Regions from separate parts of the Arthrobacter paludis genome, predicted to be linked through region 1. Evidence: predicted binding sites of a transcription regulator. Region 1 holds the regulator's gene; each other region holds the start of a gene.
The links. Region 1 encodes LexA, which represses DNA repair genes until DNA is damaged. Its sites were predicted from a motif close to TCGAACANNTGTTCGA; they were not measured.
Positions count from the first base shown of each region.

Region 2: a site for LexA is predicted at 4,203-4,218, ahead of AC1Q5D_RS12970 (HNH endonuclease signature motif containing protein). Genes of this name have one in related genera too.
Region 3: a site for LexA is predicted at 2,446-2,461, ahead of AC1Q5D_RS16785 (HNH endonuclease signature motif containing protein). Genes of this name have one in related genera too.

Region 1 is NZ_JBXAEW010000002.1:257,339-264,376, reverse strand. It holds gene AC1Q5D_RS02675 (SseB family protein) at 1-649, opposite strand, end outside; gene priA (bifunctional 1-(5-phosphoribosyl)-5-((5-phosphoribosylamino)methylideneamino)imidazole-4-carboxamide isomerase/phosphoribosylanthranilate isomerase PriA) at 664-1,407, opposite strand; gene AC1Q5D_RS02665 (hypothetical protein) at 1,442-1,591, opposite strand; gene hisH (imidazole glycerol phosphate synthase subunit HisH) at 1,591-2,226, opposite strand; gene hisB (imidazoleglycerol-phosphate dehydratase HisB) at 2,227-2,847, opposite strand; gene AC1Q5D_RS02650 (histidinol-phosphate transaminase) at 2,889-4,004, opposite strand; gene AC1Q5D_RS02645 (LysM peptidoglycan-binding domain-containing protein) at 4,093-4,476, opposite strand; gene lexA (transcriptional repressor LexA) at 4,746-5,468, shown strand; gene AC1Q5D_RS02635 (3-hydroxyacyl-CoA dehydrogenase NAD-binding domain-containing protein) at 5,585-7,038, shown strand, end outside.
Region 2 is NZ_JBXAEW010000014.1:66,787-73,824, reverse strand. It holds gene AC1Q5D_RS12980 (NAD-dependent epimerase/dehydratase family protein) at 1-769, opposite strand, end outside; gene AC1Q5D_RS12975 (NADP-dependent oxidoreductase) at 772-1,716, opposite strand; gene AC1Q5D_RS12970 (HNH endonuclease signature motif containing protein) at 1,867-4,128, opposite strand; gene AC1Q5D_RS12965 (PRC-barrel domain-containing protein) at 4,252-4,596, opposite strand; gene AC1Q5D_RS12960 (acyl-CoA dehydrogenase family protein) at 4,951-6,189, shown strand; gene AC1Q5D_RS12955 (mechanosensitive ion channel family protein) at 6,335-7,038, opposite strand, start outside.
Region 3 is NZ_JBXAEW010000025.1:1,847-8,884, forward strand. It holds gene AC1Q5D_RS16775 (glycerate kinase) at 1-604, shown strand, start outside; gene AC1Q5D_RS16780 (S-layer homology domain-containing protein) at 869-2,299, shown strand; gene AC1Q5D_RS16785 (HNH endonuclease signature motif containing protein) at 2,514-5,000, shown strand; gene AC1Q5D_RS16790 (DUF305 domain-containing protein) at 5,122-5,715, opposite strand; gene AC1Q5D_RS16795 (Hsp20/alpha crystallin family protein) at 5,947-6,402, shown strand; gene AC1Q5D_RS16800 (OsmC family protein) at 6,550-7,038, opposite strand, start outside.

The DNA.
Region 1 (7,038 bases):
CAATGTCCGGCTCCGCGTCGGCGAGCCGCTGGATCAGCCCGAGGTGCGACGGGTCCTTGTAGGACGGCACCCAGGCGCGCTGCTGGGCCAGCGCCCAGACCGCGGGGCGGCGCAGGACGAAGATCGTCTCCGCGCTCGGGTCCACGACCAGCAGCTGCGCCCCCTCCGACACCGCGGACAGCGCGGCGCGGGGGGCGTAGACGGCGACCGGGCGCGCCTCCGGGTGCCAGCCGCGCAGCCGCTCCGCCGTGGTGAAGACGGGCAGGGCGGGGCGGCCGTCCGGGGCCTTGATCGTCACGAGCGCCATGTCCGCCTCCTTGTCCTCGGCGAAGCCGTGCTCCCCCAGGCCGCCCTCGGCGAGCGTGGCGACCACGGGAACGAAGACCCTCGCCTCCGCCAGGGCAGCGTGCACGTCCTCCTCGGACCCGTTCCCGGAACGGAGAGCCGCGATGGCGGCCTCGTAGGCGGGGTGGGCGGCGCCGTCGTCGCCGTCGAAGCGGTGCAGCGGGTTGCCCTCCCCGGCGAGGTCCCGCCCCTGCCACGCCTGTCCGGCGGAGTCCGCGGCCGACCCGGCCCGCTCGAGTGCGGCGGCGATGTGCCCCGGCAGGTGGCGCCGGCCGTGGGGGCCGGACCCGTCTCCCTCAGCCATGGGCCCGCGACCCGTTAGCGCCGACCGGCGACGTCGAGGGCCTCCGGCAGGGTGAACCGCCCGGCGTACAGGGCCTTGCCGACGATGGCGCCCTCGACGCCGAGGGGCACGAGCTGGCGCAGCGCGCGCAGGTCGTCCAGGCTCGAGATGCCCCCGGAGGCGACGACCGGCTTGTCCGTCCGCTCGCACATCTGGCGCAGGAGCTCCGTGTTCGGCCCGCTCAAGGTGCCGTCCTTCGTCACGTCCGTGACGACGTAGCGGGCGCAGCCGGCGTCCTCGAGCCGGGCCAGGACCTCCCAGAGGTCGCCGCCCTCCTGCGTCCAGCCGCGGGCGGCCAGCGTCGTGCCGCGCACGTCGAGGCCGACCGCGATCGCGTCGCCGTGGCGCTCGATGGCCCGGGCCGTCCACTCCGGGTTCTCCAGGGCCGCGGTGCCCAGGTTCACGCGGGCCGCGCCGAACTCCAGGGCGCGCTCGAGCGACGCGTCGTCGCGGATCCCGCCGGAGAGCTCGACGCGGATGGAGAGCTCGTCGGAGACGCGGCGGAGGACCTCCGTGTTCTGGCCCCGGCCGAACGCAGCATCGAGGTCCACGAGGTGCACCCACTCGGCCCCGGCCTCCTGCCACGCCAGGGCGGCCTCGAGCGGGTCGCCGTAGCCGGTCTCGCTGCCGGCCTCGCCCTGGACCAGGCGCACGGCCTGTCCGTCGGCGACGTCGACGGCGGGGAGCAGTTCGAGCACGGGGGTATCTTCGGTGGCCATGGGCGCCCTTTCGCGTTCGGGTCTTCGGTGGTGGTCAGAGGGTCAGGACGTATGCGGCCAACAGGGCCAGGCCCGCCAGGACCCAGCAGGCGATAGTCCAGGAGCGGTGGGCCTTCTGCTGGCGCAGCGAGATGGCGCCGCCGGCGAGCAGCCCCGCCAGGGCCATCAGCAGGATGCTGTACATCAGAGGGTGCCGAGCCAGTTGCGCAGCAGCGCGGCGCCGGCGTCGCCGGACTTCTCGGGGTGGAACTGCACGGCGCTGAGGGGGCCGTTCTCGACGGCGGCGATGAAGCGCGCCCCGTGCCGGGCCCAGGTGACCGCCGGCGGGCGCATCTTCGGCTGGCCGACCTCGAAGTCCCAGCGCTGGACGGCGTAGGAGTGGACGAAGTAGAAACGCTCGTCCCGGATGCCCTCGAAGAGGCGGCTGTCCTCGGGGGCCTCGACCGTGTTCCAACCCATGTGCGGGACCACGGGGGCGTCGAGCAGCTCAACGCTGCCCGGCCACTCCCCCAGGCCCTGGGTCCGGACTCCGTGCTCGACGCCCTCCTCGAACATGACCTGGTGGCCGACGCAGATGCCCAACACCGGGCGACCGCCCGCGATCCGCCGGCCGATGTGCCGGACCGCGCCGGAGTCCCTCAGTGCCTCCATGACCGCGGCGAAGGCGCCCACGCCCGGGACGACGAGTCCGTCCGCGCCCGCGACGGCGGCGGGGTCGGCGCTGAGCGTGACGTCGGCGCCGACGCGCTCGAGCGCCCGGACCGCCGACCGGACGTTCCCGGACCCGTAGTCGAGGACGGTGACCTTCCGCCCGGCCACCTAGAGCGCGCCCTTCGTGGACGGGATCGCCCCGCCGGTGCGCGGATCCGGTTCGACGGCCTCCCGGAGCGCCCGGGCGAAGGCCTTGAACTGCGCCTCGACGATGTGGTGCGGATCGCGGCCGGACACGACCTGCATGTGCAGGCAAATCTGCGCGTGCAGGGTCAGGGCCTCGAACACGTGGCGCGTCAGCGACCCGGTGAAGTGGCCGCCGATCAAGTGGTACTCCTGGCCCGCGGGCTCGCCGCCGTGGACGAGGTAGGGCCGGCCGGAGATGTCGACGACGGCGCTGGCCAGGGCCTCGTCCAGCGGCACGGCCGCCTGGCCGAACCGGCGGATCCCCGCCTTGTTGCCGAGCGCGGTCCGCAGCGCCTCGCCCAGCGCGATCGCGACGTCCTCCACCGTGTGGTGGACGTCGATGTTGGTGTCGCCGGAGGCCCGGACGGTCAGGTCGATCAGGGAGTGCTTGGACAGCGCCGTGAGCATGTGGTCGTAGAACGGCACGGTGGTGCCGATCTCCGAGGTGCCGGTGCCGTCCAGGTCCAGCTCGACGTAGACGCTCGACTCGCTTGTGACCCGCTCCATGCGGGCCCGGCGGCCGCTGATCAGTTCTGCAGGCATTGCTTCCTTTGGGTTTCGGGGCCCGTGCGGGCCCCACCAGTCTACCGGCGGGCCCGGTCCGCGCCGAGCAGCTCCCCGAGGCCCTCGAGAAACGCCGAGGTCTCCGCCTCGGTCCCCGCGGTGACCCGCAGGTGTCCGTGGATGCCGACGTCGCGGACGATGACGCCGCGCTCGAGCAGCCCCTGCCAGATGGCCTGCGGGTTCTCGAGGCCGCCGAAGAAGACGAAGTTCGAGTCGCTCTCGGCGGGCTCGAGTCCGAGGCGCTTGAGCTCGTCGACAATGCGGTCGCGCTGCATCTTGATGTCCTCGACGTTCGCCAGGAGCGCGTCGACGTGGCGCAGGGCCGCGTTGGCCGTGGCCTGCGTGACCGCGGAGAGGTGGTACGGCAGCCGGACCAGCCGCAGGGCGTCGGCGATCTCCGGCGCGGCGGCGAGGTAGCCCAGGCGCGCGCCGGCGAGTGCGAATGCCTTGCTCATGGTGCGCGACACGACGAGCCGCTCGCGCCCGGGCAGCAGGGTCAGGGCCGACGGCGTGCCGTTCTTGGCGAACTCCGCGTAGGCCTCGTCGACCACGACGACCGCGTTGCTCGCCTCCCCGGCGGCGTAGACGGCGTCCACGACATCGAGGCCGAGTGCCGTGCCCGTGGGGTTGTTCGGGGAGCAGAGGAAGACGACGTTCGGCGCGTGTTCTGCCACCTGGGCCGCCGCGTCGGATGCGCTGAGGCCGAAGTCCCCGGCCCGCCGCCCGGCGATGTACCGGGTGTCGGTTCCGCTGGCCAGCAGCGGGTACATGGAGTACGTCGGGGGGAACGAGAGCAGGCTGCGCCCCGGGCCCCCGAAGGCCTGGAGGATCTGCTGGAGCACCTCGTTGGAGCCGTTGGCCGCCCAGATGTTCGCTGGGCCCAGGCCGTGGCCGAGATAGTCGGCGAGCCGCTGCCGGAGTTCGCTGAACTCGCGGTCCGGATACCGGTTGAGGCCGCCGGCCGCGAGCTCGACCTCCTCCGCAATGGCCCTGCGGACCTGGGGCGGAAGCGGGTGCGTGTTCTCGTTGACGTTCAGCTGGATCGGCACGTCCAGCTGCGGGGCGCCGTAGGGCTCCAGCCCCCGCAGGTTGTCGCGGAGGGGGAGACGGGAGAGACGTTCTAGCTGCTCACTCACCGCTCGATTCTAGGCACCGGCGCCGTCTGGCCCCGAATCCGGACGCGCCTTGGCGGCGGGCCCGGGTAACATTCGCGGGCGCCGCCGGTCAGGATCCGACGGGGACCAGCAGCTCCTGGCCGGGGACGAGGGCGGAGCCGCTCAGGTTGTTGAGTTCGGCGATCTCGGCGATGACGGCGCGCGGCTCGCGCTCCGGCGCCACCTCCGCGGCGATCGACCACAGCGAATCGCCCTCGGCGACAGGAACGGTGGTCGCCTGGACGGGCGCCGGCGCCCCCGAGCCTGCGACGACGGGAGCCGTGAAGGCGCCGAGCACGAGCATCAGGGCGGCGGCCCCGAGCATGACGGGTAGGCCGATGAGCAGGAGCCGGCCGCGCCGGGTCAGGCGCAGCGGTCCAGGGGCGGCGGGCAGTGGCGTGCGAACGGAGTGCATCCCCAGGGAGACAGGGGCCGCGATGGCGATCTGTGCCATGGTCTTGCCTTTCCGATTGGCGCCGGCCGGGCCGGCGGTCCTGCTGTTCGAAACATTCGAAATCAGGGCTTCGAACATCTTTTCGAAAACTGCTGGGTTCAGTTGTAGCACCGATGCTCGATGGATGTCGAGACACGTTCGAATAAACCTTTGAATCGCCTCTTGGGCTGGGATAGCGTGGGAGCAACGGTCCATGGGCGACACCCCACCAGCGGCCACCGACAAGTTGGGGCCGGCCGGGCAGGCCGGCGGAGAGAACGGCGGACGGCATGAGCACACCCGGAACCCCCACGCGGAAGGGCGCCCCGAAGAGCCTGACGCTGCGCCAACGCAAGATCCTCGAGACCATCCAGCGCTCGGTGGCGGCCAACGGGTACCCGCCGTCGATGCGTGAGATCGGGGACATGGTGGGGCTCGCCAGCCTGTCGAGCGTGACGCACCAGCTGGGCCAGCTCGAGAAGCTCGGCTACATCCGCCGCGACCCCCGGCGCCCGCGCGCGCTGGAGATCCTCCTGCCCCTCACCCTGAACGCCCCGGGCGCGGAGGACGCCCCGGAACAGGGCGGCGACGTGTCGGCCCTGAACGGGATGCACGTCTCCGAGATCGCCTCCGCCTCCGACTCGGCCATGGTGCCCCTCGTGGGCCGCATCGCGGCCGGCGGCCCGATCCTGGCGGACCAAAGCGTCGAGGACGTCGTCGCACTCCCCCGCCAGCTGGTGGGCCACGGCGAGCTGTTCATGCTGAAGGTCAGCGGCGACTCCATGGTGGACGCTGCGATCTGCGACGGCGACTGGGTCGTCGTGCGCCGGCAGAGCACGGCGGAGAACGGAGACATCGTCGCCGCACTGCTCGACGACGAGGCCACCGTCAAGACGTTCCGGCAGCGGGACGGGCACACCTGGCTGCTTCCCCAGAACCGGCAGTACGAACCCATCCTCGGCGACCACGCGACGGTCATGGGCAAGGTCGTGTCGGTCCTGCGCTCCCTGTAGCGCGCCAGGCGCCCGGAGCCGCAGCGAAGCCCCGCGAAGAGAAGCGGTGCTTGCGGAGAAAGTTACCCGCCAGTAGCGTATGGTGCGGACCACATCCGGAACCCCAGGAGCAGCCCGTGCCCGCCCACACCGCATTCGCCTTCGACCGCTTCGCCGACCTGACCGCGCTGGCGCCCGACGAGGCTGTCACCCGCACCACGGTGGAGGACCGGCCCCTCGCCTCCGGACGGCGCCTGGCCCTGCTGACGCTGGACAACGGCCTGGGTCCGCGCCGGCCCGCCACGCTCGGCCCGCGCACGCTCGTCGAGCTCGGCCGTGAACTGGCGGCCCAGGCCGAACGCGCCGCCGCCGGGGAGATCGACGCCCTGGCCGTGGTCGGCGTCGACGGCGTCTTCGTCGCCGGCGCGGACCTGTCGATCGTCCAGGGCCTGCGGGGAGCGGAACACGGGCGGAGGATGGCCGAGCTGGGCCACGCGGCGTACGACCTGCTCGCGGACCTCGGAGTCCCCACTTTCGCCTTCGTGAACGGAACGGCCCTCGGGGGCGGCCTGGAGCTCGCCCTGGCCTGCACGTACCGCACGGTCAGCGGCTCCGCGCGGGGCCTCGGCCTGCCGGAGGCCCATCTCGGCCTGGTCCCCGGCTGGGGCGGCGTCTACCGGCTCCCGCGCCTGGTGGGCCCCGAAGCGGCGGTGGCCGTGATGCTGGAGAACGCGCTCAACAACAACCGCACCCTCGATGGCGCCGCCGCCCACCAGCTCGGCATGGCGGACGCCCTGATGGACGCAGAGGGGTTCCTGGACGCGTCGCTGGCCTGGGCCGACCGGGTCCTGGGCGGGGACGCCGCCGTCGCCCGCCCCCACGCGGTGGATCCGGGCGACCCCGCGGTCGCCGCCCGCTGGGAGCGTGCCGCGGCCGACGCCCGGTCGCTCGCCGAGGCGAAGGCCGGCCCGGCCGCCCCCGCACCGCACCGGCTCGCGACGCTGTTCGCCGCGGCGGCGACCGCGACCCCAGCGGAATCCGCGGACCAGCAGTGCGACGCACTGGACGAGCTCATCGCGTCCGACCAGTTCCGCGACTCCGTCTACGCGCTGCTGGAACTGCTGCAGAAACGGGCCAAGCGCCCGGCCGGCGTGCCGGACTCCCCTCCGCTTCCGGTCACGAGGATCGGGATCGTCGGCGCCGGGCTGATGGCCACCCAGTTCGCCCTGCTCTTCGCCCGCCGGCTGGACGTGCCCGTGGTGATCACGGACCTCGACAGCGGGCGGGTCGAGGCCGGCCTGTCCCGCATCCGCGGGGAGGCCGAACGACTGGCGGCGAAGGGCCGCCTGTCCCAGGACGAGGCCACGCGCGTCGCCGGGCTGGTGACGGGGACGACCGACCTGGCCGATTTCGCGGGGTGCGACTGGGTCATCGAGGCCGTGTTCGAGGACCTCGGGGCCAAGCGCCGGGTGTTCGCGGACGTCGAGCGGCACGTCTCCCCCGACTGCGTGCTGGCGACCAACACGTCCTCGCTCTCGGTCGCGGCGATGGCGGAGGGCCTGGCCCACCCCGAACGGCTCGTCGGGTTCCA
Region 2 (7,038 bases), on a different contig from region 1:
CACCGACGAGGGCCGGCGTGAGCACGGGTTCGGCGGCGACGTTGAACGCCCCGGCCGCCCGGAGCTCGACGCACCGCCAGTAGGCGTCGGCGACGTCGTCCGCGTGCAGGGCCTGGAACAGGAAGCCGGGCGGGAACGGAAGGACCGGGGGCGGGAAGCGGTCCAGGAAGCCGGTGGGGATCCACGGACCGACGAAGTAGCGGGCGATCTCGCTCCCCGCCTCCGCCTGGAAGATCAGGCCCGGCCGCAGCCGCGCGACCACCAGGTCCGGGTGGGCCTCGGCGAAGCCGTCCAGCAGGGCCTCCTGCTCGCCCTTGAAGCGCGAGTAGTGCGACGTGGCGATGCCGCGCGCGGGCCAGGACTCGTCGACGCGCCGCTCCTTGCCCGGGCCGCGGGAATAGGCGCCCACGGACGATGCGCAGACGAAGTGCCCGACCCCCGCGTCGATGGCCGCCTCCAGCGCGGCACGGGTGCCCCCGACGTTGACCCGCCGCATCTGCGGCTCGTCGTGGTTCGGCTGCAGCACCCAGGCGAGGTGGACGACGGCGTCGCACCCCGCGAAGGCGTCCTTCAGTAGGGCGGGCGCGTCCGGGGCGGCGACGTCGATGGACCGCCATTCGACGTCCGCGTACGGGCCGGCCCGCTCCGGGAGGCGCCGCGCGATGCCGACGACCTCGACGGGCCGGCGCCGCTCCTCGTTGGCCTCCCGGATCCGGCGGAGCAGGGCGGTGCCCACGTTCCCCGTGGCCCCGACGACGGCGATGCGCATCGCTACGCCTGATCCGTGTCGCGGTCGGCGAACCCGGCCAGGGCGATCTTGCCGCCCGCGTTGCCCTCCATGCTGTGCCTGAAGGCGTCGGCCGCCCGCTCCATTGGGTAGGTGGCGGCGAGGTGGACCCCCAGCCGGCCGTCGTCGACCAGGGCCGACAGGCGGTCCAGTTCCCGCGCGTCGGGGCGGACCCAGACGTAGGAGCCGCCGCGGTCGGCCGCGCCGGGGTCGGCAATGGAGGCGTGCCGGCCTCCCGCGCGCAGGACGGCCATCGTCTGGTCCAGGACCCCGCCGACGAGGTCGGCGACGAGATCGACCCCCTGCGGGGCCAGCGCGCGGACATCGTGGACCAGGCCCTCCCCGTATTCCAGGGGTTCGGCCCCGAGGGCGCGCAGGTCGTCGTGGTGGTGGGCGGATGCCGTGGCCAGCACCCGGAGGCCCCGGTGCGTAGCCTGCTGGATGGCCATGCGCCCGACGCCGCCCGACCCGTTGTGGACGAGGAGGGTCTCGCCCTCTTCGTGGGCCAGGACGTCGAGGACGCGCTGCGCCGTCATCCCCGTCAGGGGGAGCGCGGCGGCCTCCTCCCAGGAGAGGCGCGCGGGCTTGCGGGCGACCATCGACACGGGCAGCGCCGTGAACTCGGCGAACGTGCCGCCGCCGACCGAGTCGCGCCGGCCGTAGGCGTAGACCTCGTCGCCGGGGGCGAACTCGGGGGTGTCGAACCCGACGGCCTCGACCGTGCCCGCGACGTCCCAGCCGGGGACGACGGGGAAGTGGACGTCCAGCATCGGGTCCAGGCCGCCGGCCATGACCTTCCAGTCGACGGGGTTCACGCTGGCGGCCCGGACGCGGATGAGGACCGAGGCCGGCGGAAGCTTGGGCATCGGCAGTTCCCCGTGGCGGAGGACTTCCGGACCGCCGTAGCTGTCGTAGTACATGGCCTGCATCGTCTGCCTGTGGGAACCCATGGCGCCCACGGTAGGGAGGCGGATCCCGACATGTCACGGGTAGCGGGTGCGGCGCATTCCCCGGGCCGCCCTGGCGGCCCCGTGCCGCCCGCGCCGCCGGCCGCCCGTGCGTCACCCCGGGAAGGCCCGTCAGAACGGTGGGATGTCGGTGGGGTCCTCGGGCAGGGTGGGAGGCGGCCAGAGGGACAAGGCCACCGGGCTGGTGCCTGCGCCGCCGGTGCCCGGGTTGCCGCTGCCGTTGGCGGGCGGTCGTTGGTCGCCGGGAGCGAGCTGCGGGCGTGGGGTCCGGACGGTCGGCGGCGGCCTGCGGGTGCCGAGCCGGGACTTGGTGCGGCGGCGTGGGCGTTGGTCCGGCGGCCGGCAGGGAGTGTAATCGTCGGGCAGGACCGTGTCGGCGAGGAGCATGTCGAGGAATTGCAGGTGCGCGAGCCGTTCCTCGGCGGGGTCGACGGGGACGTCGGGTGGTTCGCCCCAGTCGGGGTCGCCGGGCAGGGGGATCCCGGGGAGGTCTCCGTCCTGTGGTGTCGCCAGCTCGGTCCAACGGGAGAAGGCCGCGTCGGTGTCGTCGACGGAGGAACCGGGGTCCGGTGGCAGGACGCCGTGGGCAAAGCCGGGCGGTTCGTCCGCGTCGGGGGCGAGGGAGGCGATGAGGGCGTCGTCGAGCACCAGTGGATCCGTGGTGGCGCCGGGGCCGTCGCCGGCTCCGCGCCGGTACGGGACGGCCCTGCCCGGTGCCGGCGGCGGCGGTGTTCCACCGGGCTCCGGGGGGAGCCAAAGCCGGTCGGGGGCGCGGGTGGCCGTGGTGCCGAGGATGGTGGTGACGGTGACGGAACCGTCGGGGTGCAGTTCGGTCTCGAGCAGGCCCACGGATTTGAGGCGGTGGCAGCGGGGGCAGAGGCCTTCGAGGTTATCGAGGTCGGTGGCGCCACCGTCCTGCCACTCGACGGCGTGGTCGGGCTCGAGGCGTTGGCGGCGGTTGCAGCCGATGTTGCTGCACACGGGGTGGCGCAGGGCCAGCGCCCGGCGCTGTTCGCGGGTGGGACGGTAGGACTTGCGACCCATGGCCAGGACGGCCCCGGTGAGGGGGTCGGTCACGGCGCGGGTCCAGGTCTTGGCGGCGGCCGTGAGTTCGGCGGCCTCGTCCTGGCCGATCGCGCCGAGGCCGGGGACCTGGGGCAGCTCGGCCCCGGGGGCGAGCACGCACTCGGCCACGGCGGGCGGGGCGAAACTCGTGCCCGGCGACGGCGGTGTGGATGGCCCGCCCGGCCCTTGGGCCGCCGGGGTGGCGTCGCTGCCGGGGATGCCGGGCAGGATGGTGGCGGGGATGGTGACCAGCACGTCGGGGTTCACCGAGGCCAGTCCTGAGCTGTGGGCGCCCTCCAGGAGAGTGTCGGTGAAGACGTCGGCCCACAATTGCGCCCGGGTCCGCGTCTCGGGTCCGTCCCCGTCCCCATCCTCACGGTTCGGCTGCGTCTGGTCGGCCGTGCTGGCGGCGTCGTCGTCGGGTTCGACGGTGTGGATGCCGTCCCGGTCCGGGGCGGCGGAGTGGCTGCCGTCCCGGTCCGAGGCGGCGGAGTGGCCGCGTCCGTCGTCGATGGGTTGGAGCAGCAGGGTGGTTTGGGCGGCGAGTTTGGCTTCGATGGCGCTGGCCTTGCCCGTTTCGATGAGCCCGTCGATCCACGACATGCCGTTGCCGGCCGGGGTGAAGCGGATGTACCGGTTCTCGGCGGCCTTGTCCTTGCGACGGGTGAAGGAGTCCGGATCGAAGCGCTCGAGGGCCTTCTTGGACTTGTAGGTGATCTGGCCGGGGCTATGGCCGGGGGCGTACTCGAGCAGCTCACCGGCCAGGCGCGACCGGGATAGGGCGACGTCGCTGGCCTCCTGGTGGGCGGCGTCGATGGCCAGACCAGCGGCGAGCTCGGGGTCCAGATCAGTGTCTCCGGGAACGGTGACCGGGCGGGGCTCGATCCGGCGCAGTTGGGCCGCGATGGCCTGGGCCTGCTCGACCCCGATGCGCCCGGCCCGCAGCTCGCGGAGCACATCGGGGGCGTCGTGCAGGGCGAGGGACTCGTTCAGCATCCGGGAGCCGGTCTCGGGGGAAACCGCGCAGACCTGGGCGACGACGTGGGACGCGGCCTCGCCCCCGGAGTTGGAGAGCAGCCGGCCGGCCGCATACGAGATCTCCATGCCCTGGCGACGGCCGCGGCGGTCCATGCGGGGCTCGCGGAGTTCCTCGCAGGCGCCCCGGACATCCCGCAGGGCCTCCAGCTTGATGGACGCGGCGTACCGGGCCAGCGCCTCGGCGTGGTGCAGCCGGGTGGCCGCCGGCGCAGCAGGCGCCAGGGGCACCAGTTCCCACCCCTCGAGCCGCACCACACCCTCGTGATCCATACCTCCATTCTCCCCGAACCCACCGACAGAATGGGAACACACGCCCTACTGTGGATAACCAGTCCGGAGAATATCCGAAGAGAAGTTCTAGGAGATGCGGGGTGGGGCCGGAACGGACCGCCCCTACACCCCGTAGTGCTTGCGCAGCTGGTCGATCTCGTCGTCGCTCAAGGCCTCCCGCGGGGCCACGTGCGGAGCGTGCTTGATGGTGTCCGCATCGAACGCCAGGATCAGGTCCTCCACGTACTGGCCCTCGCCGAGGCGCGCGCCGGCCAGCGGCACCACGCGCTCCTTCGTCTCGAACAGGCCGATCGCGACGCTGACCCAGCCCGGGTGGCCCTGCGGGTCGAGGAACACGGTGGAGACCTTGCCGAGCTTGCCCTGGTTCTTGTCCCAAGCCATCGCCGACTGCAGCTGGTGCAGCTCCGGCAGGTCCGGGATGTCCATCGGATGGTTCTGTGCGGTCATGGCGCCTCTTTCCCTCGTCCGGTCTCCAAGGGCGGAAACGTGCCTCGTTCCCGCACGCCCGACGCTAGCCGCGCGTCCGCCGGCGGCCAAGGGGTGCGGACCAAGGGCGCACTGGCGAGCCGCGGGCGGGGGCGAGGACGACGGCGGCGCCGCCGTCGTCATCAAGCGTCACGCAAGCCGAAGCGTGACGCCGCGTGACGCCACGGACGGGCCGGCCGGGGCGTCCCGGACGCCCCGTGTGACGCGCGGTGACGGCCGATGACGGCGGCGGCCCGCGCATGACGCGGGCGCTACCGGCCGCCGGGCGCCGGGCCCTAGCGTCGCTGGAACCAACCGCAGCCGCGAAAGGACGCCATGACCGCCACCACCGAGACCCGCACGCCCTCCTACGAGGACCTCGCGGCCCCGTTCCGCCCGATCTTCGCCCGTCTCGCCGCCGGGGCCTCGGAGCGGGACCACACGCGCGAGTTGCCGCGCGAGGGCATCCGCGAGCTGGCCGCGGCCGGATTCGGCGCCGTGCGGATCCCGGCCGGCCACGGCGGCGCCGGGGCCACGCTGCCGCAGCTGTTCGCCCTGCTGACCGAGCTGGCCGCCGCCGATCCGAACGCGGCCCAGGCCCTGCGCTCGCACTTCGCGTTTGTGGAGGACCGCCTGGTCGCCGCCCCGGGCCCGGACCGCGACGCCTGGCTGGCCCGCTTCGTGGCCGGCGAACTCGTCGGCAACGGCTGGACGGAGATCGGCGCCGTCGCCCTGGGCGACGTCGCCACCAAGGTCACCCCGGACGGCTCCGGGGGGTTCGTCGTCGACGGCACGAAGTACTACTCGACCGGAACGATCTTCGCCGACTGGATCGACGTCTACGCCGAGCGGACGGACACCGGCCGGCGGGTCATCGCGGCCGTCTCCACGCACCAGGACGGCGTCGAGCGCTCCGACGACTGGGACGGCTTCGGCCAGCGGACCACCGGAACCGGCACGACGGTGTTCACCGGGGCCGCGGTGGCCGAGGAGCACCTCATCGACTTCGACACCCGCTTCAAGTACCAGACGGCCTTCTACCAGACCGTGTTGCTCGCCGTCCTGGCCGGTGCCGTCCGCGGGGCCGAGCGCGACTTCGCCGACGAGCTCGCCGCCCGCAAGCGCACCTTCAGCCACGGCGCCGCGGAGGTGGCCCGCGAGGACCCGCAGCTGCTGCAGGTGATCGGCGAGGTGCACGCGGCCGGGTTCGCCGGGGAGGCGATCGTGGCCCGCGCGGCCGAATCGCTCCAGGCCGCCCACGACGCGGCGCTCGCCCTGCGGGCCGGCACGCTCACGCTGTCCGCGGAGGAGGGCGTCAACGACGAGGCCGAGCAAGCCACCGCCGCCGGGCAGGCGGCCCTCACCCCGCTGGCCGTCAACGCCATCTCGCACGCCTTCGACGCCCTCGCCGCCTCCGCGACGTCCGTGTCCAAGAACCTCGACCGGCACTGGCGCAACGCCCGCACCGCCGGGAACCACAACCCGTGGGTCTTCAAGGCGCGGCTGCTGGGCGACCTGGCCGTGAACGGGACGCCGCTGCCGCGCGTGTGGGCGATCGGGGCGACGACGGCGTAGCGCCCGGCGGGGGCGCCGGCCGTGGGCGCCGGACCGCCGGGCGGCGTTGGGGGACGACGGCGGCGGGCGCCGGGAACGACGTCGGCGGGGCCGGTCCGGGAAGAACGTCCCGGGCCGGCCCCGCCGATGGTGGTGCTGCCTGGTCCTAGGTGCGCGGCGGGACGGTCCCGCCGGCCCGGCCGGAACCGGCCGGGGGAACGGGGCCGCGGCCCGCGGAGCCGGACGTGGCCTGCTCCTTTTCGGCCTCGGTCTCGACGCGGTTGAGCGCCTTGTCCCAGCGGCCCTGCATCGGCTTGATGAGGCCGCCGCCGACGCCGACGACGATCACGCCCACGATGGCGGCGAGGACCGCGATCAACAGCGGCGTGGTGACGGTCGTGGCGATGCCGATCTGGTTCAGCGCCGCCACGATGCCCAGGAAGACGATCGCGACGTAGGCGATGTTCGCGACCGGCCGGGCGTAGCTGCGGGCACCGAGGACGCCGAGGATCATCTCCTTCACCGCGTTCGCGATGGCGAACACGATGACGATGATGATGACGGCGACGAACAGGCGCGGCAGGAACGCGACGATCTGGTTGATGAGGTCGCTGATGGGGTTCGGCCCGAACGCGCCGAACGCGAGCTGCAGGACGAACAGCATGATCGCGTAGTAGACGATCTTCACGACGATCGTGCTCACGGTCATGCTGCTGCCGGCGAAGAAGCGGTTCAGCCCGCCCTTGTCGGCGATCCGCTCGAAGTTGACGGCGTCCAATAGTTTCGCCATCAGCTTGGCGATGACCTTGGCGATCAGCCAGCCGATGAGAAGGATGACAAGGAACAGGACCAACTGCGGAACGAAGTTCG
Region 3 (7,038 bases), on a different contig from region 1:
GGCCGGCGGCTCGGCGACCACCGACGGCGGCGCGGGCGCCATCGAGGCCATCGAGGAGGCCGGTGGCCTGCGCGGCGCCCGGATCACGGTCCTGTCCGACGTGACCACGACGTTCCTGGACGCGGCCCGGGTCTTCGGGCCGCAGAAGGGCGCCGACGCCGCGACCGTCAAGGCCCTGACCCGCCGGCTCTCGCGCCAGGCCCGCGCCCTGCCCCGCGACCCCACCGGCGTGCCCCGGACCGGGGCCGCCGGCGGGTTCTCCGGCGGCCTGTGGGCACGGTACGGGGCGGAGCTCGTCTCCGGAGCCGACACCGTGCTCGACGCCGTCGGCTTCGATGCCCAGCTGGCGCGGGCGGTGGCGGTCGTCGTCGGGGAGGGCCGGCTGGACTCGCAGACGGCCGGCGGGAAGATCGTCTCAGCGATCATGGACCGGGTGGCCGCCACCGTACGCCCGGTCCCGGTGTACGCCGTCGTCGGGTCCGTCGCCGAGGATCTGGGGGACTACGCGGCGCGGTTCGCCGCCGTCGTCCCCGCGACGGACGCCGCGGCGATGCGCGCCGCAGGGCGGGCCGTGCGGGAGGGGCTTGCCGCGGCGGAGCGGTAGCCGGTCGGTGGGCCGGCCGACGGGCCCGCTGACGGGCGGGCCGGCGGCACCACGGCCGCCTGGCCGCGGCGGCGGGGAAACCGGCCGCCGGGTCCCGCCACAGCCGACCGTCGGCCCAACCTCTGGAGTGGGCAAGGAAACGCGCAGTATTTCGTCCCGGCGCCGCGTCGCCGTCGAGAATGGACGGGGCGGATCGCGCCGGACCCGTTCGGGCCGGGCGCAGGTCGGCCCCACGCCGCCCGCCCCCCGTCCGAAGGCCTGCCCATGTCGTCTTCCCGCCCCCGCTGGGGGCTGCGCTCCGCCGCGGCCGCCGTCGTCTCCGCCGCTGCGCTCGCCCTGGCAACGCCCGCCGCCCTGGCGTCCCCGGCCCCCGCCGCGCTTCCGGCGACGACCGCGGCGCCCGCGCCCACGACCGCCGCATCGCCGTCGTCCACTTCCGCGCCGGCCGCGCCTACGACGTCGGCCGAGTCCACGACCGCTGCATCGCCGTCGTCCACTTCCGCGACGACCGCGCCGGCCGCGCCCACGACGAACGAGCCGCCGGCCGACCCGGCCGAGCCACCGACCGAATCCCATGTCTCCGGCACCGACCGCCCGGCGGTCGGCGTCAGCCGGACGTCGTACGCCGCGGTCAGCTACTGCGGCCGACCCGACTTCGCCGACGTGCCCGAGGGCTCCTCGTTCTATGCCCCGATCTCCTGGATGGCGTGCAAGGGCATCTCGGTCGGCTACACGGACAACACCTTCCGCAAGAACCGTCAGGTCACGCGCGGCGAGGTCGCGGCGTTCCTGTACCGGCAGGTCAAGCCCAACTACACGGCGGACAGGATCCGCGACTTCTCCGACGTCGCCGTCGGCGGCGCGAACTTCGAGGCGATCTCCTGGTTCGCGTCCGCGCGGATCTCCGTCGGCTACAGCGACGGGACGTTTCGGCCCGGCGACCCCGTCACGCGTGGCGAACTGGCGGGCTTCCTGCTTCGGCTGGGCGGCGAGGGCTCGTTCACGGCACCGACCACGTCCCCGTTCACGGACATGTCGCCGTCCTCCGCGTTCTACCGGGCCGCCACCTGGCTGCGGGACCGGGGTGTCACGGCGGGGTACGCGGACGGCTCGTTCGGGCCGTCCCGGGCCGTCGTCAGGGCCGAGACCGCGGCGTTCCTCGCGAAGGTCGATCCGCTGCTCGTCCCGGCGGGCGAACTGGCCTACGCATCGACGTCGACCACGGACATCGGCGTCTGGGGCCAGGCGGCGGCGGCCAACATCGCCCAGTGGTGCGCCGGGGTGCCGCTCGAGGCCGCCCGGGACAACCTGAACTGGGCCATGTTCAAGGCCTGGTGGACCGGGGATGGGCTGTACGTGGAGGAACTGATCCACCTCTCCATGCTTGATCCGAGGGGGAAGTCCCTGCACCCCGACCACGCCCTGGCCGTGGCGGTCCAGTACCACGAATGCGGGCACATCCTGCAGTACCGGGCCTACGGGTACGACCCCGACGCCATGGACGCGGCGATGAACCGCGTCTATGGCAATTCGAACGGCACCGAGCACATGGCCGACTGCATCTCCGACGTCATGGGCGCACAGCGCGTGGGCCGGCTCGACGACTACTACATGTACGAAGCCGGGTACGGCGGCAAGTGCACGACCGCCCACCTGGACGCGGCGAAGAAGATCATCGCCGGGCAGCGGGTGTAGCGCCGGGCGAGCCCGGGCGGGGCGCGGGTCTAGCGCGGGCGCGGCGGGTCTAGCGCGGGCGCGGCGCGGGTGGCGGCGCGGGTGGCGGCGCTGCGGGGCGCGGCGGCCGCGCCGCGGCCGATTCGCGTGGACGACGGGGCAGCGACTAGAACGGGTTTTCCACAAATTGAGTACCCAGCGCCAATGTGTCGTAGGTCTCTTCTAGTCTGGTCGCATGGACTTGGGCGAAGGGTTTGCGCGCGGCACGGGTGACGGTGTCCCTGGCGCGGGTGCCGGTACCCCCGGCGCCGGCGCCGAGCGCCCGACCGTCGTCGGTGGCGGCGCCGCCTCGGCTGGGACGCCGGTCCCGGGCGACGGCCTTCCCGCCGAGCCGGCGTCCCAAGTCCGGGTGCGGGACTTCGCACCCCCGGCTCCCGGCCCGGACCGTCCTGGCGCGCTCCTGCCCATTCGTGGGGTCGCGCCCGAGCGGGCCGGATTTGCCGATGGGCGGCTCTGGATTGCCCCGGATGCCGAGCTCTCCCTGGCCGAAGCAGAGGCCGTCGCCATGGCGCTGGAGGCCCGGCGGCGGTGCCTCGAGTCCGATACCCACGTCGCCTTGGCCGCGGCGGCCAAGGCCATGGGGCTCGAACACCAGCGCGAGATCAGCGACCTGGCCGAACGCTCCAGCGGAAAGGCGGCGGATGCCGACGCCACGGCGCGGCTTCGCTGCGAGCTCGGCGCCCCCACGCCCGCCTGGGGCGGCTGGCTCAAGACGTCGTTGGCATTCACGCTCGCCCAGGCGCTCCACCTCTCGGAGCGGACCATGCAAATCCGCATCGTCGAGGCTCTGGACCTGGAGCAGGAGCATCCCCAGGTCCTCGCCGCGCTCTCCGAGGGGTCGATCTCGGGTCTGCATGCCCGCACCATCGTGGAGGCGTGTCAGGAAGTCCAGCCCGAACCCCTGGAGCCCCCGGGGCCCGACGTCGACGAGGCCACTCGCGAGGGTTACCTGCGATCCGTGGCCGGGGAACTCGCCCAGAACGGGCTGCGCCGCGCCTGGCTCGAGGGCGAACTGCTCCAGAGGGCGCCGACCACCAATCCCGCGACCCTGGGGCGGACGGCCAAGTCCCTCAGGCAAAAGCTCGGCCCCGGTCCCGCCAAGGAGCGCGTCCGGCGTCACCGGGCCGACCGCGCCGTCGTGGTCTCCCCCGGCGAGGAGGGCATGGCCGAACTCTTCGCGAAGATCCCCGCCGAGTACGGCGTCGCCGTGGCGGACCGCCTGTCCAACATCGCGGCGGAACTCAAGAGCCAGCCCGGGGAAACCCGCACCATGACGCAACTCCGCGCCGACGTCCTCGTGGAGCTTGTCCTCGGAACCGAGGAAGCCTCCGCATGGGAGAACATCCGCGCGGAAGTCATGGTCCTCCTGCCGCACACCTGCCTTCCCACCGCGACCAGAACGGACTCCGCCGCCGAGACCGGTGCCGCGACGGCCGTCGGCGCCGCGAGGGGAGAGAGCGCCGCGAGGGGAGAGGGCGCCGCGAGGGAAGCCGGAGCCGGAGCCGAGCCCGTCTGCGCTTTCGAGGGAGCTGTCGGGGCCCCGTCCGACCGCGGCGCCGACGGGGCCCGACGCGACCGTGCCGACACCGACAGCGCCGACAGCGAAGGCCAGTCTGAGATTCTGGCCCGTCCCGGAGTCGAGGGCCGGGACGAGCTGCACCCCGAGGGGGATGACCAGCCTGCTGACGAAGGCGCGTCGGGTGTTACGGAGCCCGCCGCGTTGTCGTCCGGCTCGTCATGGGCGGCGCTGCCGCAGGGGGCGGCGGGCGGTGTCGCTGGTGCGGGGACCGCTGTGGAAACCGAGGTCCTTCGGCGAGAGGTCGCGGGCGGCGATGCAGAGCATGGGCTGGACCCCGGGGAACCGGCCGCTGCCGATACCCGGGCGGGCTCTGCCGGCGGGGCGCATCTCGTCGGATACGGACCCCTCGACACGGATACCGCCCTCGCGCTGGCCGCCTCCGCCGCGACCTGGGACCGCCTCTATACCGGGCCCGATGGGCGCACCATCGTCGCGATGGCCGCCCGGAAGTACCGGCCGGCCGACCGGGAGCGCCGGGCCATCCGTGCCGCACTGTGCACCGGGTCTCCCGCGCCGCCCCCGGGGGGTTGCCCAGCGGCCGTCGACTGGCGAGGTCTGTTCACGCCGCCGTCGGCTCTGGCCCGTCCCAACTATGGAAGGGCCCGCTACCGACCCAGCCGCGCGCAGCAGCGGGTCCTGAAGGCCCGGCAACCCACCTGCAGCGTCGGCGGCTGCAACATGCCGGCCCGCGAGAACGACCATGCCATCGAGTGGGCCGCGGGAGGGGAGACCAGCCTGGACAATCTCCACCCCGACTGCGCCCGCCACCATGCACTGGACACCGCCGGACTCATGCGCTCCACGCCGCTCGGCGGCGGCGCCATCGAGTTCACCACCGTCACGGGCCGGCGCCACATCACCGCGCCGGAGATCCCTTGGGCCATTCACGGGCCACCGCCTCCGCGCGAACCAGCCCCGGCTGCGGAGTCCCCACGGGCCATCCCCGTCGATCCCCACTCGGAAAAGGTCTGGGCCTACGGCCTCGAAGACCTCCGCCGGGGTGTCGCCGCGAGGGAGGCCGCTGCCGCTTCGCCGGTCAAGCCACACGAGGGACCATCGGACGACGACGTCCCGCCGTTCTGAACGCGGAGCCCGCCGCCGATCAGCCATGGCATCCGCCCCGGACGGAGCGACCCCGGACGGAGCGACCCCGGGCGGAGCGTCCCGGGGGCGGAGCGTCCCGGGCGCACGCGCCGGCGGGCGCTCAGTACCGGGAGAGTAGTTGCTCCATCTGGGCGATCTCCTCGCGGTGGTGGTCGACCATCTGCCGGGCCAGCCCGACGGCCTGGTCGTTGAACCCATCGCTCACCTGCTGCTGGGCCATCGCGACGGCACCCTGGTGGTGCTCGATCATTCCGGCGAGGTAGATCCGTTCGGCCTCGCCGGCCGGGGCGTCGCGGAGCCGGTCCATCTCCTCGTCGGAGAGCAGGCCCTCCATGGAGCGCTGAAGCCCGTCGGTCGCCTGCTGCGGGGAGGTCGATTCGCCCTGGGCCTTCAGCCACGCGCCCAGTTGCTCGGCCTGGCTGGAGTGGTTGGCGCCGACCTGCCGGGCCACGTCCTCCACGTCGTCGTCGATCCCCGGCTTGGCGAGGAGGATGTCGGTCATTTCGATGCCCTGCTCGCGGTGCGGGAGCATCGTCTGCGCGAAGAGTGCGTCCTCCGGGCTGTGGTCCGTGGCGCTGTCGATGGCCTCCGTTGCTGCGGCGGGGGCGGGCTCGGGGGACGGGGCGGAACAACCGGCCAGCGCCAACGCGAGTGCGGCGGCTGCGGCCGGAAGGGCGGCGGAAAGCTTCGGCATGGGTTCCTTCGACGGGGGCGGGGATGTTCCCTCACCCCCCGTGGGAACGCCCCACAGACTATCCGTCCACCGACCGCGCATCCGCGTTCACCCACGGCGTGGCGAAGATCTGGCACTCACATCAGGAGAGTGCTAATCTCATAACAGTTGAGTCGGAGAGACTCAACTCTAGGGACGCCCTAGGAAGACCACGACAAGGCACCCCGGTGCCGCGAAAGGGAGTTGATCGCAATGGCCACCATGTTCGACCCGTTCCGCGAGCTCGACCGCGTTGCGGGCGCCCTCCTCGAGGGGCGCAGCGCCCTGCGGGAGATGCCGATGGACCTGTTCCGCCAAGGGGACCACTACGTCCTCAGCGCCGACCTGCCCGGCATCGATCCGGACTCCGTCGACATCGACGTCGACGGCCAGCTCCTGACCATCCGGGCCGAGCGCACGCTCAACGCCGACGAGGACGTCCAGTGGATCACCCGGGAGCGCCGCGGAGGCAGCTTCGTGCGGCAGCTGAGCCTGGGCCAGGGCCTGGACACTGAGAACATCGCGGCCCACTACGACCGCGGCGTGCTCAGCGTGACCATCCCGGTCCAGGAAACTGCCAAGCCCCGCAAGATCGCCGTCCAGGCCGGCACCCCGGCCGAGACGATCGAGGGCAAGACCGGCGGCCGGCAGCGCTCCGTCGAGGCGTAGCCCCGCCTCCGGGCGCGGGCGCGCGCCCGCAAGCGGCGCCCGCCCGCGCCCGGGCCCTCACGCGCAGCGGCCCCCGCCCGAGCCCTCACGCGCAGCGGCGCCGGGACACCACCCAACGTGGCGTCCCGGCGCCGCCGGCGTTCCGGGTCAGGCCTTGGCGACCTCCACGGAGACGGGTACCGGGTTGCGGAACAGGTCCAGCACCGGGCAGTGCTCGTCGACGGTCCGCTGCAGTTCCTCGTAGCGCTCCCGGGGCTCGGGTCCGGTCAGGGTGACCTTGAGCCGGACGTCCGAGAAGCCGGGGCGGACGCCGTCGGCCGTGCCGAACAGGCCGCGGACGTCCAGGTCGCCCTCGGCGTCGATCGCGATGTCCTCGACGCGGATGCCCAGCTGGTGCGCGTACAGCCGGTAGACCACGACCTGGCAGGAGATGAGCGCGGCCAGCGCAGCCTCCACGGGGCTCGTGCCCTCGTCGTCGCCGGCCAGGGCCGCCGGCTCGTCGATCGTGAACTCGTGCCGGCCGGCCGTGATCCGGGTCGCGACCGAGCCGATTCCCTCTCCACGCGCCCGGAACACGAGGTCGGCGTTCCCCGGGTCCTGCCCGATGCGCTCGAACCAGTTGCGGCCCGCGGCCTC